Regions from separate parts of the Pantoea sp. F_5 genome, predicted to be linked through region 1. Evidence: predicted binding sites of a transcription regulator. Region 1 holds the regulator's gene; each other region holds the start of a gene.
What was found. Region 1 encodes PhoB, which activates phosphate uptake and scavenging genes when phosphate is short. Its sites were predicted from a motif close to CTGTCATAAAACTGNCNNAT; they were not measured.
Positions count from the first base shown of each region.

Region 2: the regulator PhoB is predicted to act here: its motif matches at 3,867-3,886, upstream of pitA (inorganic phosphate transporter PitA).
Region 3: the regulator PhoB is predicted to act here: its motif matches at 3,010-3,029, upstream of glpT (glycerol-3-phosphate transporter).

Region 1 covers NZ_VWUO01000011.1:55,496-61,966, forward strand. Annotated here, with positions in the region: gene brnQ (branched-chain amino acid transporter carrier protein BrnQ) at 1-167, opposite strand, end outside; gene F3I44_RS15545 (cobalamin-independent methionine synthase II family protein) at 559-1,665, opposite strand; gene F3I44_RS15550 (PstS family phosphate ABC transporter substrate-binding protein) at 1,830-2,750, opposite strand; gene phoR (phosphate regulon sensor histidine kinase PhoR) at 2,770-4,083, opposite strand; gene phoB (phosphate response regulator transcription factor PhoB) at 4,098-4,787, opposite strand; gene sbcD (exonuclease subunit SbcD) at 4,985-6,184, shown strand; gene F3I44_RS15570 (AAA family ATPase) at 6,181-6,471, shown strand, end outside.
Region 2 covers NZ_VWUO01000006.1:156,490-162,960, reverse strand. Annotated here, with positions in the region: gene rsmJ (16S rRNA (guanine(1516)-N(2))-methyltransferase RsmJ) at 1-120, shown strand, start outside; gene F3I44_RS10200 (hypothetical protein) at 310-552, opposite strand; gene uspA (universal stress protein UspA) at 987-1,424, opposite strand; gene uspB (universal stress protein UspB) at 1,840-2,175, shown strand; gene pitA (inorganic phosphate transporter PitA) at 2,213-3,715, opposite strand; gene F3I44_RS10180 (NAD(P)/FAD-dependent oxidoreductase) at 3,959-5,143, shown strand; gene F3I44_RS10175 (aldo/keto reductase) at 5,151-6,137, opposite strand; gene F3I44_RS10170 (hypothetical protein) at 6,431-6,471, shown strand, end outside.
Region 3 covers NZ_VWUO01000012.1:126,004-132,474, forward strand. Annotated here, with positions in the region: gene pldB (lysophospholipase L2) at 1-623, shown strand, start outside; gene yigL (sugar/pyridoxal phosphate phosphatase YigL) at 676-1,476, shown strand; gene glpT (glycerol-3-phosphate transporter) at 1,525-2,865, opposite strand; gene F3I44_RS16665 (carboxylate/amino acid/amine transporter) at 3,240-4,100, shown strand; gene F3I44_RS23765 (hypothetical protein) at 4,261-4,431, opposite strand; gene F3I44_RS16670 (DUF1456 family protein) at 4,609-5,091, opposite strand; gene metR (HTH-type transcriptional regulator MetR) at 5,175-6,101, opposite strand; gene metE (5-methyltetrahydropteroyltriglutamate--homocysteine S-methyltransferase) at 6,246-6,471, shown strand, end outside.

The DNA of each region.
Region 1 (6,471 bases):
GGCAGACCGACTGCGGTAATCAGAAAACCAATCGCGGCTGTCCAGACGTGTTCGCCAGACTGAATACCGACCATGGGCGGGAAAATGATGTTGCCCGCGCCAACAAACAGGGCGAATGTCATAAAGCCCAGCGCGAGAATGTCCTTCGAAGTTAAACGATGTGTCATACGGCCTGTCACTGATGTTGCGGTGGAAGTTGGGTTAGTGTTGTCCCCTCGCTGCGTGCAAACCGCGACCAGGCTGACAATGTCAGCGCATTATGCTCGTCGCAGGGTAAAGCGCAGGTGATTTAAGCTGCTTTTATTCTGTTCACAGAGGGATGGATCGACAACGGCGCTAAGTAAAACGTTTATAGCGGTGAAAGGCAATACAGGATCGGAAAACCAGAAGGTTATGCCGCCATTTTTTCAAAAGGCAGTGGATAGCGTTAATTTTTGCCGCAGGCACACAAGATGATGTGCTTAAATAACAGACAGAGCGTGAGAAAACCCCGCATAAATGGCCCGGAAGATACACAAAAGGCGCGTTTTACGCGCCTGTCTGCACAACGTTACAGCATTACCAGACCTGATTAGCGATATCGACCACTAAACGAATCTTCTGCCACTGTTCCGCTTCGCTCAGGCTATTGCCCTCTTCGGTAGAGGCAAAGCCGCACTGCGGGCTGAGGCAGATCTGGTCCAGGCTGACATACTGCGTCGCCTCTTCCAGCCGGGCTTTCACCTGCGCCGGATCTTCCAGCTCACCCACTTTGGTGGTAATCAGGCCCAGAACGACCTGCTGATGGCCCGGCTTAACGTAACGCAGTGGCTCAAAGCCGCCGGAACGGGCGTTGTCATACTCCAGGAAGAATGCATCCACGTTGACACTGCCGAACAGGATTTCTGCCACGGGTCCGTAGCCGCCCTCTGAGATCCAGGTTGAGCGGAAATTACCGCGACAGACATGCAGACCCACGGTCAGATCGGCAGGTTTATCTTCCAGCGCTTTATTCAGCACCTGCGCATAGGTCTGGGCCAGCTGATCCGGATCGTCGCCACGTGCGCGGATATCGCGCTTCTGATCTTCGGAACAGAGATACGCCCAGACGGTGTCATCCAGTTGCAGATAGCGGCAGCCCGCGTCGTAAAACGCCTTGATCGCCTGTTTGTAAGTCTGCGCCAGATCGTCGAAGTAGTCCGCCAGATCCGGATAGACCACCGAATCAATCACTTTGCGGCCACCGCGGAAGTGCAGCACGCTGGGGCTGGGAATGGTCATCTTCGGCACCGCATCACCGGCAATACTCTGCAGGAAGCGGAAATGGTCAAGCATCGGGTGATCCGCCGGGAAACCGAGTTTGCTCACCACTTTCACGCCATGCGCTTTGGTCTGCACGCCATTAAACTGAATGCCCTGCTCTGCTTCATAGCTCTCAACGCCGTCAAGACCATAGAAGAAGTCAAAGTGCCACCAGCCACGGCGGAACTCGCCGTCTGTCAACACTTTCAGACCATTTTCACGCTGTTTCGCGACCACGTCGCGGATTGCCGCATCTTCAACCTGACGCAGGGCGGCGGCATCAATCTCTCCGGCTGCAAACTGTTCGCGTGCCTGCTTAATCGCAGCGGGACGCAGGAAGCTGCCAACGGTGTCGGCGCGGAACGGGGCGGTTTCTCTTTGCATGATCACTCCTGTCTCTCCTGCAAATGATTACGGCAGGAAATAATTACATTCTGATATAAATAGCCATCTGGATGGCTATATGTCTGAATGCAGAGTGACACGAGTCACCTTTGTCTGCAACTGAAGAAAATTCAGCGATGGTGAAAAAAATTCAGGTTGGAAGATTATTGCAGCGCTGCGCGCGCCTGCGCCATCTGGCTTTCAGACAGCGGCAGGTAGCCCGCTTCGCTGACCCGTCGCTGGCCTTGAGGAGAAAGCACCTGCTGAAGAAACGCGGCCACCAGCGGCGGCAGCGGTTTACCCGGCGCTTTGTTGACGTAGAGATAGAGCGGACGCGCCCAGGGATAGCGGCCACTGCGAATAGCATCGGCATCCGGAACAATCGCCTGCCCCTGGTCATTCATCACCGCCAGCATTTTTACGCCGCTGAGATGAAAGCCAAAACTGGCGTAGCCAATGCTGCGCGGGTTCCCGGCTACCGCCTGCACCACCGCAGCCGAGCCGGGAAACTCCGCTACGTCGCTGCGGAAATCGCCTTTGCACAGCACCTGCTGTTTGAAGAACCCCCAGGTGCCGGAGGCGGAGTTGCGGCCATAACGCTGAATCGGTCGTTTGCGCCACGGGTCGCCGGTTAAACCAAGATCACCCCAGCGCAGCGGCACATTGTGCGCGCCACAGAGGCGGGTAATGGAGAAAATAGCGTCGAGCTGATGCGGTTCAATCTGCTGCAGTGGATTGCGCTGATTGACCACCACCACCAGGGCATCCATCGCCACCGGTACCGCCAGCGGCGGATAGCCGTAGCGCGCCTCAAAGGCCTGGCGTTCGTCGGCTTGCATCGGTCGGCTCATCGGCCCGAGCTGAGCGGCACCCGCCGCCAGCGCGGTCGGCGCGGTAGACGAACCAGAGGCCTGAACCTGCACATTCACGCCCGGTGCCTGGCGGCTGAAATCTTCGCCCCACAGGGTCATCAGATAGCCGAGCGTGTCAGATCCGACGCTGCTGAGATTGCCGGAGAGCGCGCCGGGCTGGGCCAGCGCCAGGCCCGGCAGCAGAGAGATGATTAACAAAAGAAGGAGGCGCATCAGCGAGATCCGGCAGCGATTAATGAACGGCATTCTCCTGCATCACGCTGCTGACAATCAACCTCGCGGGCAGCGTAAAGGTAAAACAGGTCTCTTTATGCGGCACGCTGGTGATATCGAGCCGCGCGTTGTGGTGGCTCAGCGCATGTTTCACAATCGCCAGTCCCAGCCCGCTGCCGCCGGTGGCGCGTGAACGCGCTTTATCAACCCGGTAGAACCGCTCGGTCAGACGCGGAATATGTTCTGAGGCAATACCCGGCCCGTTGTCGCACACCCGGAAGGTTGCGCCCTGCTTGCCACGCAGCCAGCTGATATCGATCCGCGTGCCCTCCGGAGTGTGATTCACCGCGTTGTAAACCAGGTTGGAGATGGCGCTGCGCAGCTGTTCGTCGTTGCCGAACACTTTCAGATGGGGATCGGTATGAAAATGGATATCGTGCCGACCGCCACTCAGTGTCGCCGCCTCATGCTGCAGCAGTTTCAGCATCACCGGCACATCGACCTTCTCTTTGAGATCGATCGCAGGCGCGGCTTCAATGCGCGACAGCGTCAGCAGCTGTTTCACCAGGCTGTCCATGCGACGCGTCTGCTCCGACATGGTGTGCAGCGCTTTGCTGCGCGAAGGCTCGCTCATCACCGAGTCGTTCATCATCTCCAGATAGCCCTGCAGCACGGTGAGCGGTGTACGTAACTCATGGCTGACGTTGGCAAAGAAGTTGCGGCGCGCCCCTTCCAGCTGATGCATCTGCGTCACATCACGGGCCACCAGTAACCATTGCCCCTCGCTGTAGGGCATGACGCGGAATTCCATGTGAAGTTTGTTGTTCAGCACCAGCGTCAGCGGCTTGTCAAAATCGCGCTGACGAAGATAGCGGGAGAACTCCGGGTAACGCAGCAGATTGAGGATATTCTGGCCATTATCTTCCGGCCAGCGCAGGCCAAGGTGTTGCTGCGCCAGGCCGTTACACCAGAAAATCGTGCCCTCTTCCGTGGTCAGGATCACCGCATCCGGCAGCGACTCGGCCCCGCTGCGGAAGCGTTTAATCAGGTTGCCCAGTTCACGCCGCCGCCGCCGGTTGCGCAGTTGCATCTGGTAAAGCCCATAAAACAGCGGTTCCCAGCTGGCACGCCCGGTCGGTGGCGTCATGGTGCGGTCGAGCCACAGCCAGTGCGACAGCCGCATCAGATTGTGGAAATGCCACAACAGCACCACCAGCACGCTCAGCAGCAGCCACCAGGACAGGCCGCCAAGCAGCAGGCCCAGCAGCGCCGCGGGCAGACAGGCCAGCAGCAGTTCTGTCAATAATCTCTTCCAGGAGAGGCGTTCCAGCACGGTAAAGGCTCCGTTTAGTAGCGGGCAGAGAAACGATACCCTGTTCCACGGACGGTTTGTACCATGCGATCGTGGCCGGAGACCTCCAGCGCTTTACGTAAACGGCGAATGTGAACATCGACAGTGCGATCTTCCACATACACATTGGTGCCCCAGACGTGGTTCAGCAGCTGCTCGCGGCTGTAGACTCGTTCCGGGTGGGTCATAAAGAAGTGCAGAAGCTTATATTCGGTAGGGCCCATCTCCAGCGGCGTGGTTTCGGACATCACGCGATGTGAGGAGGGATCCAGACTCAGCCCCTGCATCTCAATGACTTCTTCCACCGCCATCGGCGAAATGCGGCGCATCACCGCTTTGATCCGCGCCATCAGCTCTTTGGGTGAAAACGGCTTGGTAATGTAATCATCGGCACCCACTTCCAGGCCACGTACCCGATCTTCCTCTTCGCCGCGCGCGGTGAGCATCATCACCGGGATATCACGGGTCATCGCCTCGCGCTTCAGATGCTTGATAAACTGAATACCGCTGCCACCGGGTAACATCCAGTCCAGCAAAATAAGATCGGGCCAGGGTTCAATCAGCTTGCCAACGGCGCTGTCATAATCTTCCGCCTCGATTGGCTGATAGTCGTTCTGCTCCAGAACAAAACACAACATTTCACGGATGGGGGCTTCATCCTCCACAACCAAAATGCGCTTAGCCATTATTACTCCTGCTGATTATGACGGCTGTCACTGAGATTCGCGGCGTCATTATGCGTCAGATTTGTGACACTTTTATGAAAAACATAACCTGCCTGTAACCTCACTGGTAATCATTTATGACAGCGCAGCGACATTTTTTTGCTTTGGTCGCAGAGCCAGTATAATCCCCCGGCGAATCACAACGGCAGGGACTCATCATGCGCATTATTCATACTGCGGACTGGCATCTGGGGCAGTTCTTCTACAACAAAAGTCGGGCGGCGGAACATCAGGCGTTTCTCGACTGGCTGTTGATCCAGATTGAACAGCATCAGGTGGATGCGCTGATTATTGCAGGCGACCTGTTTGATACCGGCACGCCGCCCAGCTACGCCCGCGAGATGTTTAACCGCTTCGTGGTGGCGCTGCAGCCCACCGGCTGTCAGCTGATTGTGCTGGCGGGTAACCACGACTCTGTGGCGACGCTGAATGAGTCGCGCGAGCTGCTCGCCTGTCTCAATACCCGGGTGATCGCGACTCCGCAGGCGCAGGATGATGTGTTGCTGCTCAACACCCGTCAGGGCGAACCGGGCGCGCTGCTGTGTGCCATTCCCTATCTGCGCCCGCGCGACATCCTGCGCAGCCGGGCGGGTCAGTCGGGCCGCGACAAACAGACCTCGCTGCTGGAGGCAATCGCCCACCACTATCAGCAGCGTTTCGCCGCTGCCCAGGCACTGGGTTATGCGCTGCCAGTCATTGCTACCGGTCATCTCACTACCGTCGGCGTCAGCCAGAGCGATTCCGTACGTGACATCTATATCGGCACGCTGGACGCCTTCCCGGCCAGCGCCTTTCCGGCGGCTGACTATATTGCGCTCGGCCATATTCATCGCGCCCAGCGCGTGGCGGGCAGCGAGCATATCCGCTACAGCGGCTCGCCGATTCCGCTGAGCTTTGATGAGCTGGGCGTGGAAAAAAGCGTCTTCCTGCTGGAACTGGCGGCCAGCGGCCTGCAGTCAGTCACGCCGCTGGTGGTGCCGCAGGCGCAGCCGATGCAGGTGCTGAAAGGATCGCTGGCGCAGATTGCAGAACAGCTAAATGCCTTCAGTGCGGCAGAGCAGGAAAAACCGACCTGGCTCGACATCGAAGTGACCACTCAGGAGTACCTCAGCGATCTGCAACGTCAGGTCGAAACCCTGACCGCCACACTGCCGGTCGAGGTATTGCTGCTGCGCCGCAGTCGTGAACAGCGGCAGCAGAGCCTGGCGCGGCTCGACAACGAAACACTGAGTGAGCTGAAGGTGGAAGAGGTCTTTGCCCGCCGCCTGGCGCTGGATGAGGCGCTGCAACCGGCGCAAATCGACGAGATGACCACGCTGTTCCGCCAGACGCTGGCCGCCATGGAAGAGACCCAATGAAGATCCTTACGCTACGGTTTAAAAACCTCAATGCCCTGCGCGGTGAATGGTTCATCGACTTCCGCGCCGAGCCTTTTGCCAGCAACGGTCTGTTCGCGATTACCGGTGCCACCGGGGCGGGTAAAACCACCCTGCTGGACGCCATCTGCCTGGCGCTCTATCACCAGACGCCGCGCCTTGGCGCGATTTCCCAGAGCCAGAATGCGCTGATGACCCGCGACTGCGCAGAATGTCTGGCTGAGGTCGAGTTTGAGATCAAAGGTGAAGCGTGGCGCGCCTTCTGGAGC
Region 2 (6,471 bases), on a different contig from region 1:
CGTATCGTGGTTAAACGGCCAGACTATGCACCGCCGCTGGCGGGCGTGGTGACGCAGGCGGCTGTGGTGACGAAAAGCCATCGTTTTGATATTTATCCGCCGCTGGTCAGTACGCTTTAGACGAATGACGATCTGAAGCGATTGTTTCAGGTCATAATAATTTTCCTGCCGCTTATCTCCGTATGCCCGGTCTGAAAGCGACCTGGCATAATATTTTTGCTAAATAAAAAAGCCTGTCTGAAGTATTATCAGGCAGGCTTTAATTATCCGCACGCGCATTGTCGCGTTAATGCGGTGCTACTGATTCGGTCAGGCCGCTAATTTAGTCAGGAAGCCTGAAAATGCGTTCAAAAAGCTTTTGGCGAAGTTCAGGCCAATCGCTTTGTAAGTCAGACCCAGAGTCTGGCCCAGATCAGTGCTTTCCTTGATTGATGCGACGGTGGTGTCATATAAACCTGATACTTCAGTCAGTGCGGTGTTAACCTCACCCAGAAATTCAGTCAGGCCCGCGCCGCTAACGGCAGCAATTTCTGTCTGATTAATCTCTCTCATTTTTAATATCCTTATTGGTTTTTTAAATAATGGGAATCATTATTCTGCTTTATCCGTTGCCTGCGCAGCAGATAAGCCAGCGAAAGATAACGGATAAATTAACCTTCTCCTATAGTAAGATTTTGATAAGTTACGCTTTGCTATTAATAAAGTTTCTATCATTTTCGACTGGATGAATGAGCAATGTAACGATGGCTTTGGATTTATGTATGGAACTGTAATTACAGCGCTAAAAGGAGGTAATATAAACAGAGATCAGAAATGATAAAGCAGCGGATATTTAGTTTTGTGTAAAGTCAGGCTGGCAGATATCTTTATTAATAAAAAGCAATCCAGGTGGCGTTGCCGGGGAATCAGGCGCTTAAATAGCAGGCCAGAATAACGCTATTCAGCCCGATAAAAAAGCCGGCTTGCACCGGCTTTAATCACAGCGGTTACGCTTCATCTTCATCGCGTAACGGCACAATCAGCATGTCGATGTGCACGGTGTTGATCAACTGACGGGCTGAAGACATCAGCTTGCTCCAGAAATCCTGGTGATGACCACACACCACCAGGTCAACGTCATATTTTTTGATCGCGTCAACCAGCACCTGGCCGAGATCACCACTGCCGCTCAGCGTTTCACTGATTGGATACCCTGCGGCATCTGATAATCCTTTCAGTGCCGCATGCGTCTCTTCAGAGATACGCTTCTGCATATCCCCTAAGTTGACATCAATCAGGCCGGTGTAGAGGTCGGAGTAATTCACATCAACGTGAATCAGGGAAATTCTGGCATCGTACGGTCGAGCCAGCGAGACGGCCTTATCCACCAGTAACTGACTTTCGGGAGAAAGGTCTACTGCAATCAGGATGTGTTTATAAGCCATGATAAAACTCCTTTCACGAGATTAAGGATGGCATCCGGTGTTCCTGCCGCGTCACAGCTTAGCGAAATCCTTTGCGCGAGCGGGCGATGAGCGCCACCAAAGTGTCTACCTGCATTGCAGGTGATGATGTTGTTATGTTCTGAGTATAGCCTTCTCTCACGGCAAATGCTGCCGTTGCCGCCTGGCTTATGAATAAGATCAAGGCTATGACAGATTTACTCGCGCTGAACGAAAATCATCGTTGGAAAAAATGTAAAGAATTCTCCTACACTGAAAAAAGGCGGTCCGGTTCGCAGCCGCTCAGGGGGTCGAAAATTTTCGCAGTCCGGTGATTCAGTGGCTGGTTTTTTCTGCAGGCGGATACAGTGTCTGACGCTGGGTCTGTTGCTGCGATGCCAGCCGGGAGGGGGAGAATATGATCAGCACTATTGCGCTTTTTTGGGCTCTTTGTGTCGTGTGTATCGTGAATATGGCGCGCTATTTTTCATCGCTGCGTGCGCTGCTGGCGGTATTACGGGGTTGTGATCCGCTGCTGTATCAGTATGTCGATGGAGCGGGATTCTTCACCTCTCACGGTCAGCCGAGCAAGCAGGTGCGGCTGGTCACTTATATCTGGGCAAAGCGCTATCTTGATCATCATGACGATGAGTTTATCCGGCGCTGCGAGCGGGTGCGGGGGCAGTTTCTTCTGACCAGTGCACTGTGCGGACTGGTAGTGATCAGTCTGGTGGCGCTGGCGATCTGGCATTAAAAAAGGGCGACTTACGTCGCCCTTTTGTCTGCTGGTATCACACCAGTTTTAAGGCTATCCAGTAGAGCGAACCTGACAGCAGAATACAGACCGGCAGGGTGAAGATCCACGCCATGGCGATATTCTTGATGGTCCGGCTCTGCAGTCCGCCCCCGTCCACCAGCATCGTACCGGCTACGGATGAAGAGAGGATATGCGTAGTGGAGACGGGCATGCCGGTATAGCTGGCGACGCCAATCGACAGCGCGGCTGTCACCTGTGCTGACATGCCCTGTGCGTAGGTCATGCCTTTTTTACCAATCTTCTCACCAATGGTGGTGGCAACACGACGCCAGCCAATCATGGTGCCGATGCCCAGCGCCAGCGCGACGGCCACAATAATCCAGATCGGCGCATACTCAATGGTGCCAAGCAGGTCGCTTTTCAGCTTATTGAGGAAACGCTTGTCATCTGGCGAGGTCTCTTCCAGACGGGCCGCTTTATCAGCGGTATCTGAGATACACAGCAGCAGACGACGCATCTGACCGCGCTGATCAACCGTCAGCTGGTCGTAGCTCTGCAGGTTGTTCAGCAACACCTGAGCACGCTGAACTGCCTGCAGCGCGCGCGCGCTGTCACAGTGAAACTCCTGCGGGCTGGTCGCTGGCACTTCTTCCGGCGTTGGCAGCTTAGGCGGTGCCATCTGGATGATGTGCGTCAGCGAGGCATTATGCTGCTGGTAATACTGCTCCAGGTGATTGACCGCATCGCGGGTACGCGTGATGTCATAACCGGAGGCATTCATATTCACCACGAAACCGGCCGGAGCCACGCCAATCAGGACCAGCATGATCAGGCCAATGCCTTTCTGACCGTCATTCGCGCCGTGCGAATAGCTCACGCCAATTGCCGAAACAATCAAGGCGATGCGGGTCCAGAACGGCGGCTTTTTCTTGCCGTCGATCTTCTCGCGGTCAGCAGGCGTCATATGAATACGCGCACGCTTTTTAGTATTGCTCCAGTAGCGACGCAGAATGAAGATTAAGCCGCCTGCGATCACCAGGCCAACAATCGGCGACAGGATCAGAGAAAGGAAGATGTTCAGGACTTTCGGGATGTTGAGCGCATCAACCACCGAGGTTCCGCTCATCAGGGCGTTGGTCAGACCGATACCGATAATGGCACCGATCAGCGTATGGGAACTGGAGGCCGGCAGACCAAGATACCAGGTGCCGAGGTTCCAGATAATCGCCGCCAGCAGCATAGAAAACACCATGGCGAGACCGTGAGCCGATCCAACATTCAACAACAGATCGGTGGGAAGCATATGAACAATAGCGTAAGCAACACTCAATCCACCGAGTAGCACGCCAAGGAAGTTGAATACACCCGCCATCACCACAGCAAGCTGGGCACGCATGGCACGCGTATAGATGACCGTCGCAACTGCGTTGGCCGTGTCGTGGAAACCGTTGATCGCTTCGTAAAACAATACAAACAGCAGGGCAAGAACCAATAACAGGCTAGTACTGAGGTCTAGACCAGCAAACAGATGTAGCATAAACGTTACGCCATTTTTGGAGGACATGAACGCGGCGCATTATCCGCGACAACGTGCTGTATGGGAAAGGAAAATATAGCGTTAATTTGACCTTTCGTCGTAAGGCTGAAGGGTAACTCAGCTAAAAAGGGTTAGATATTAAGCAGATACAATATGACACATTTACGGCAATTTTTTGACGCTGGCGTCTCAGTGAGCAGATCACTACAATCTGCGCCTTTCCAGTTAAGTGAGTGAACCGCAGTGGAACAGTTTGACGTTATCATCATTGGTGCCGGCGCCGCCGGTCTGTTCTGTGCCGCCCAGGCCGGACAGCGGGGTCGCTGCGTGTTACTGCTGGATAACGGCAAAAAGCCGGGACGTAAGATTCTGATGTCTGGCGGTGGCCGGTGCAACTTCACCAACCTCTATACCGAACCAGCGGCCTATCTGTCGCACAATCCCCATTTCTGTAAATCGGCGCTGGCGCGTTATACCCAGTGGGATTTTATCGATCTGGTCAATCGTCACGGGATTGCCTGGCATGAGAAAACCCTGGGTCAGCTCTTCTGTGATGACTCGGCTCAGCAGATTGTCGATCTGCTGCTGGCCGAATGTGACAAGGGCAATGTCACCCTGCGGCTGCGCAGTGAAGTGCTTAGTGTGGCGCGCGATGAAAGCGGCTACACCCTGCAACTCAACGGCAGCACGGTTCAGGCGGAGAAGCTGGTCATCGCCAGCGGCGGTCTGTCAATGCCGGGCCTGGGCGCTTCGCCGTTTGGCTACAAAATTGCAGAGCAGTTCGGCCTGAGCGTCTTTCCGACCCGGGCGGCGCTGGTGCCCTTTACCCTGCACAAGCCATTGCTGGAGCAGTTGCAGACGCTGTCAGGCGTCGCGCTGGAAACCACGATTGACGCGCAGGATGGCACCCGCTTCAAAGAGGCGATGCTCTTTACCCATCGCGGCCTGTCCGGTCCGGCGGTGTTGCAAATCTCCAGCTACTGGCAGCCGGGTGAATTCGTCACTATCGATCTGTCGCCCGCCACGCCGCTTGAGGCGTTTCTGACGGCACAGCGTGAAGCACATCCGAATCTCAGCCTGAAAAACAGTCTGGCGAAAATTCTGCCGAAGCGCCTGGTGGAAGTCTTACAGGCGCTGAAGGTGGTACCGGATATCACTCTGAAGCAGCTCAACAGCAAACAGCAGACCGAACTGGCGCAGACACTGCACGCCTGGCGCATCCAGCCGAATGGCACAGAGGGCTATCGTACAGCGGAAGTGACGCTGGGCGGGGTGGATACGACGCAGCTCTCATCAAAAACCATGGAGGCGCGTGCAGTGCCGGGGCTTTACTTTATTGGTGAAGTGGCCGATGTCACCGGCTGGCTGGGCGGCTATAACTTCCAGTGGGCGTGGAGTTCTGCCTGGGCCTGTGCCCAGGCGTTGTAACGCGCGATTACCAGCGCTGGTGGACGTGAGGCGCGATCTTCTCCTGATAGATCTGCTTCAGCGCCGCCATCGTCTCATCAGAGAGCGCATCGACATCGCTGGCGCGGGCATTGGCTTCAGCCTGTTCACGGTTTTTCGCACCAGGGATAACCACGCTGACATCCTCGTTCATCAGGATCCAGCGCAATGCAAACATCGCCATGGTGGTGTCACCTGTGACAAAGCGGCGAATCTCCTCAACCGCTTCCAGCGCCACCTCGAACGGCACGCCGGAGAAAGTCTCGCCCTTATCAAACGCTTCGCCATTACGGTTAAAGGCGCGATGGTCGTCAGCGGCAAACACGCTGTCGGCACGCATTTTGCCGGTCAGCAGGCCTGAAGCCAGCGGCACGCGGGCGATAATCGCCACATCCCGACGTTTCGCCTCATGCAGCAGCAGTTCTGCCGGACGCTGGCGGAAGATGTTGTAGATCAGCTGAATTGACGAGACATTGGGAAATTCCAGCGCTTTGAGGCCTTCTTCGACTTTCTCAACGGAAACGCCGTAGTGACGGATTTTACCGGCCGCCACCATCTCATCCATTACCGCAAACACATCCGGGTTGTAATAGACTTCGGTTGGCGGGCAGTGCAGCTGCACCAGATCCAGCGTTTCGGTCTGCAGATTTTCCCGTGAGCGTTCGATAAAGGCGTTGAGGTTTTCGGCGTTGTAGCCTTCAGCCACGTGCGGTGAAAGGCGACGCCCCAGCTTGGTCGCCACAAACGGGCGTTCCCCGCCGCGCTGATTCAGCACCTCTGCGATGATCTTTTCGGAGCGGCCATCGCCATAGACATCGGCGGTATCAATAAAGGTGATGCCTGCATCCAGCGCAGCGTTCAACGCGGCTTTGGCATCCTCCATACTCACTTCTCCCCAGGTCCCGCCAATGGCCCATGCGCCAAAGCCAATTTCAGAGACGCGCTGACCGGTACGGCCCAGTGTTCGTAATTTCATGCAAACCTTCCTCGATGCGTTTCAGACAGGGTGACAGAAAAGGGCTAACCATTGAGCTTAGCGCTTACCGGCGGAGAGGCGATTCGGCGTTGCTGCATACCAGACCGGTATAAACAGGCGGCTTTTTGCGGCAGGCTGCTGGTTACGTTGAAGATTTCTGCAAAAAACAGGCCAGGCTGGGTGAATACCGCTTCGCTAATTAATTGATTTTAAGAAATTTCACCTGAAATTAAACAGGCGAGAGTGTGGATTCGGTCACATACTTCAATTTTCAGGCCAACAATGGGATCGCTATGTTCAAATTTGTTAAGTCGGTCTTTGCCAGCCCCGAGAA
Region 3 (6,471 bases), on a different contig from region 1:
AGATCGTCAGCGGTCATTATCAGCAGCGCTATGCGCTGGCTCACTCAATGGGTGGCGCAATCTTAACGCTGTTTCTGGCGCGTCAGCCGCAGGCGTTTCATGCCGTCGCGCTGGTGGCACCGATGTTTGGCATCGCCTTACCGTTGCCCTCTTTTCTGGCTCATCGTATCCTGGACTGGGCGGAGAAGCGTCCAGCCTTACGCGATGGCTATGCGCTCGGCACCGGACGCTGGCGCGCGCATCCGTTTGGCATTAACCGGCTGACCCATAGCACCGAGCGTTACCGGCGTAACCTGCGCTTTTATGCGGACGATCCTGCGATTCGTGTGGGCGGACCGACCTACCATTGGGTACGCGAAGGCATCCATGCGGGGCGCAACATCATCAGTCAGGTGGATAAGATCACTACGCCGCTGCTGCTGCTACAGGCGAGCGACGATCGGGTGGTCGACAACCGTTCGCAGGATCTGTTTTGTGCTGCGATGGCTGCGGCGGGTCATCCGTGTGAAGGTAATAAGCCACGGGTGATCGACGGCGCGCGTCACGAGATTCTGTTTGAAAAAGATGAGATGCGTGCCGAAGCACTCAATGCAGTGGTCGACTTTTTTTCATCGCACCACTGACGTTATTTATCCGACCGGTAAAAACCGGCAGAACCAGATACCCGAGGTTTTCATGTATCACATCGTTGCATCCGATCTGGATGGCACGCTGCTTTCTCCCGAACATCGCCTGACCCCTTTTGCACGTGAAACGCTGCAGCAGCTGGTCGCTAAGGATATTCACTTTGTCTTCGCCACCGGCCGTCATCATATCGATGTCGGACAGATGCGCGACAGCCTGGCGATTCCGGCCTATATGATCACCTCGAACGGTGCGCGCGTACACAACGCAGAGGGCGAACTGGTGTTCAGTCATAATCTGGATGAGGATATCGCCAGCGACCTGTTTGGCCTGCAGTATCATCACAGCGATATTCTGACGCACGTTTACCGCGATGATGAGTGGTTTGTCAGCCGTTCAAGCCCGGCTGAGCAGGACTATTTTCGTGAGTCAGTCTTCAACTATCAGGTCTACGAGCCAGGTCTGCTACCAACCAGCAACATCAGCAAGGTCTTCTTCACCTGCGAAAACCCCGAGCATCTGATCCCGATGGAGCAGGCGATTGAAGCGCGCTGGGGCGATCGGGTTAACGTCAGTTTCTCGCTGCCAACCTGTCTGGAGGTCATGGCGGGCGGCGTGTCGAAAGGACATGCACTGGAAGCGGTCGCGAAAACGCTGGGTCACTCGCTGGAGAGCTGCATTGCCTTTGGCGACGGTATGAATGATGTGGAGATGCTGAGCATGGCGGGCAAGGGCTATATCATGCAGAACGCCCATCAGCGCTTAAAAGATACGCTGCCGGAGCTGGATGTGATTGGTTCGAATGCCGATGATGCGGTGCCGCAGACGCTGCGCACGCTCTATCTGGCTTAAGCCGTCAGCGTAAACAAGGGCCGGATAGCCGGCCCTTGTTTACTACCGTCAGGCGAGAGTCTTTTTGTGTTTGTGTTCGCTGACCATGGTCAGTAACAGCAGAATAACCGCCAGCACACAGCCCGCAATCATCACCATAAAGCCGCCGTCCCAGCCGAAGTAATCGACGGTGTAACCGACAATGGCGCTGGCCGCGACCGAGCCACCCAGGTAACCGAACAGGCCGGTAAAGCCCGCCGCTGTCCCCGCTGCTTTTTTCGGTGCCAGCTCCAGCGCATGCAGACCAATCAGCATCACCGGACCGTAGATCAGGAAGCCAATCACGATCATGCAAGCCATGTCGACGCCAGGATTGCCCGCCGGGTTGAGCCAGTAGATCACGGTTGCGATGGTCACCAGCGTCATAAAGAACACGCCGGTCGCACCACGATTACCCCGGAACACTTTGTCCGACATCCAGCCACACAGCAGCGTCCCCGGAATCCCCGCATATTCATACAGGAAGTAGGCCCAGGACGACTTATCCAGCGTGAAGTGTTTGACTTCACGCAGATAGGTTGGTGACCAGTCGAGGATGCCGTAGCGCAGCAGATAGACAAAAACGTTGGCCAGCGCGATGTACCACAGCAGCTTGTTCGGCAACACATACTTCATGAAGATCTGTTTTGCCGTCAGCTCCTCTTCGTGGCTGGCATCGTAGTCGGGCGGATAGTCGTTTTTGTACTCTTCAATCGGTGGCAGGCCACAGGATTGCGGGGTATCGCGCATCAGCGCAAAGGCCAGAATCGCGATGGCAATCGCGCCAAAGGCGGGCATGTAGAGCGCCGCTTTCCAGTCGTTGAACCACGCCATACCCAGCAGGAAGAGCAGCGGCGGAATACCGCCGCCCACGTTATGCGCACAGTTCCAGACCGAAACGATCCTTCCGCGCTCCTTCTGCGACCACCAGTGAACCATGGTTCGTCCACAGGGTGGCCAGCCCATGCCCTGAAACCAGCCACAGATAAACAGCAGCACAAACATCACCATGATGCTGGAGGTCGCCCAGGGGACGAATCCCATAATCAGCATCACTGCTGCGGCCAGAATCAGGCCTGCCGGTAAGAAGACGCGCGGGTTTGATCGGTCAGAGACCGAGCCCATGATGAATTTTGAAAAGCCGTAGGCAATGGAGATGCCGGACAGGGCAAAGCCGAGATCGCCACGTGAAAAACCCTGCTCCACCAGATAGGGCATGGCGAGTGCGAAGTTTTTTCTGACCAGATAATAGGCCGCATAACCAAAAAAGATCCCGATGAAAATTTGCCAGCGCAGACGACGGTAGAGCGGATCAACGTGATCCTCCGCTACCTGCGGCTGACGTGGTGCAGGTTTAAAAATGCTCAGCATCAGTGAGGCCCTCCAGGGCACATTATGGTTTTTCATTCCCGGCAGGTTGGAGCAGGAAAGTGCAGAACAAAATGGATGCAGAATGTTCCATTTCGCGCAAAGAATAGTGTTAGTTGCGCAACGTTACTGTGATGAATGACACATTTGTTACAGTTTTATTACAGTCAGGAGCGGAAGTGATCATCTGATGGATCATTTCGCGCATTTTATGTGGCTGAAAACCTATTCTGTCGATTGATATGTCAGGAAGTGTAAGCAGGGTATCCGGTCGGCTTTTTAATCGCCTGGTTTATAATCAGATGTCAACCAGATTTCACAGCCTGACGGCGGCACATTGTTTACACTGTCGGCCTGTTAATTTCGGGGTCGTTGCCGTGTTTTTATTGATTATTACCACCATTCTGTGGGCCTTTTCCTTCAGCCTGATTGGCGAATATCTCGCTGGTCAGGTGGATAGCTGGTTCTCTGTGCTGATGCGTCTGGCGCTGGCTGCGCTGGTGTTTTTGCCTTTCCTGCGCTGGCGAGGTTACCGCCCTTCAACGCTACTGCTGTATATGCTGGTGGGGATGCTGCAACTGGGCGTAATGTATCTGCTGAGCTTCGAAGCCTATCTCTACCTTAGCGTGTCAGAATTCCTGCTGTTTACGGTAATGACACCGCTCTATGTGACGCTGATTTACGATCTGATCAGCCGTCGTCCATTGCGCATCGGCTATATCTTCAGTGCGTTACTGGCGGTGGCGGGTGCGGCGATTATTCGTTATGACAAAGTCAGCGATCATTTCTGGTTTGGTCTGCTGTTAGTGCAACTGGCAAACATCTGCTTCGCGGCAGGCATGGTGGGTTATAAGCGTCTGCAGGAGACCCGTCCCATGCCGCAGCATACGGCCTTCTCATGGTTCTATCTGGGGGCGGTGTTGATTGCGGTGATTGCCTGGTGTGCCTGGGGCAATCCACAGAAGTTGCCGACCACCTCATTGCAGTGGAGCATTCTGGTGTGGCTGGGCGTTGCGGCTTCTGGTCTTGGCTATTTTATGTGGAACTACGGGGCGACGCAGGTCGATGCCGGTACGCTGGGCATTATGAATAACATGCACGTTCCCGCCGGGCTGCTGGTGAATCTGGCTATCTGGCAGGAGAAACCGCACTGGCCGAGCTTTATTGCGGGCGCGCTGGTGATCATTGCCTCGCTGTGGGTGCATAAGCGCTGGGTGGTGGGGCGCGGTCAGAAGTGACTTTGCGGGTTGTCGGGTGTGTTTTGCCTGAAGAAAGGGTTTGTCATTTAAAGACGGCGTAAAGTGTGAGTTGCTTCTCTGCGATGGACACTCGACGCCGTGATCCGACTCCAGCCTTTAATGAGCTGGACGATCATTATCACTTACTCACTCTGTCTGGTTATTTCAGATAAGGTATCTTCATGCCAAATAATCCATTAAGTACCCGGAATATTTTATTAACCAGCAGACTGTTTTTATTAACGGAGCTTAACTGCACAACGTCCGTACTGGCACTTTCTGTTCCTGCACCGCTGGCCTGGCTTGTTTCAAAATGAGTTAATTCACGCATATTTCTTCCTGATTGAATGATTGAAAGTTAACCCGGCAGGGTGCGAATCAGGCTTTGATTGCGCCCCGCCAGAATCAATCATGCATCAGGAAATATTGAGAAATAAATAGTAATATTTTTAAAGGCCGCATTATGGGATCTCTGATCTTTCAGAAAATAATCGCTGCCGTAAGGCCTCTATTTATCGCGCGGGGCTTGTGACGGACGCTGAATCATCGCCATGCCTTTCAGAAAGTTGCGCAGAATCTGATCGCCACACTCGCGGTAGTTTTTATGATCAGGCTTGCGGAAAATCGCGCCGACTTCAGCCTGCGAAACGGTAAAGTTTACGCGTTTGAGCACGTCAGGGATATCGGTGGTTTTCAAATCGAAAGCGATGCGCAGTTTTTTCATGAAGATATTGTTAGTCATCTTGCGCTCAATCGACGGGGCGGGCGCGTCTTCACTCTTGCCGCGACGGTAAAAGATCAGGCCATTCAGGAAATAACCCATCAGCACATCGGGGCAGGGACGGAACGCTGCATCGTCATCTTTTTTCAGCCACGCCTGAATATCCGCCAGCGGCACGTCACATTCTGCCAGCGCAAAAATCTCCACCATTTTGGCATCGCTCAGGTTGAGCATGTAGCGCACGCTGCGCAGAATATCATTGTTAGTCATGGTGAGATCTTCTCATGGTCAGTCGACAGGCTGCGCATTATAGGGGATTTTGCCCGCGTTCGCGCAGGTTTGTGCCCGCCAGATTACCGCTGTAACACCGTACCGGCCAGCGCGGCGTCGCGCACAAATGGCAGATGCTCACAGGCGTGCTGTCGGGCAAAGCGGATAAAGGCTTCCAGCACCGGCTGACGCTGTTCCCCTTCGCGTACGGCTGCATAAAGACGGCTCCAGAGCCCATCACCCAGTGTGCGCGTCACGACCAGACCTTGCTTCTCAAAACTCTCCACCACCCAGTGCGGCAGTGCGGCAATCCCCATTCGTGCCGACACCATCTGAATCATCAGCAGGGTGTTATCCACACTTTTCAGGGCCGGACTGACGCCAGCGGGCTGCAGGAAGTGACGCCAGATATCCAGACGCTGACGCTGTACCGGATAGATCATCAACACTTCATCGGCTAAATCTTCCGGCGAAATCTGCTCAACCTGCGCCAGCGGGTGATCCGTCGCCAGCACCAGCCGTACTTCATAATCAAACATCGGCGAGTAGAACAGGCCAGAGCGCGCCAGAATGTCGGAGGTCAGCACTACATCCAACTCACCCTGTTGCAGAGCAGGCTGCGGATCAAAGGTTACGCCTGATTTGAAATCCATCACGACCTGCGGCCAGCTCTGACGGAATTTATCCAGCGCGGGCGTCAGCCACTGAATGCAACTGTGACACTCAATCGCCACCCGCAGCGTGGTCTGATGCGGCTCATGGCAGGCCTGCAACGCCTGCTGAATCTGCGGCAGCACCTGCTCTGCCAGTTGCAGCAGAATATCGCCCTGCGGCGTAAAGCGCAGTGGCTGACTTTTACGGACGAACAGGCGGAATCCCAGCCGCTGCTCCAGATCGCTGAACTGGTGAGACAACGCCGATTGCGTCTGATGAAGCTGGGCTGCTGCTGCCGCCAGCGATCCCGTATTGCGCAGAGCCTGAAGCGTCCGCAGGTGCTTGAGTTCGATCATGAGAGTCCTTCACATCGAAAATGAACATATTGCGCTTGAGCAACATACAGTACCCGCAGAGTATAGCAGTGTAAACATCTGGACGGCTAAACATCTTTGGCTGCCCATTTAAGCCAAAGTGAAAGATTATCTGGAGAACAGCATATGACTATCCTGAACCATACCCTCGGCTTTCCCCGTATTGGTCTGCGTCGTGAACTGAAAAAAGCCCTGGAGCGTTACTGGGCGGGCGACAGCACGAAGCAGGCGCTACTGGCGACGGGCCGCGAGCTGCGTGCGCGACACTGGCAACAACAGAAAGAGGCGGGCGTCGATCTGCTGCCGGTCGGCGATTTTGCCTGGTATGATCATGTGCTGACTACCAGCCTGC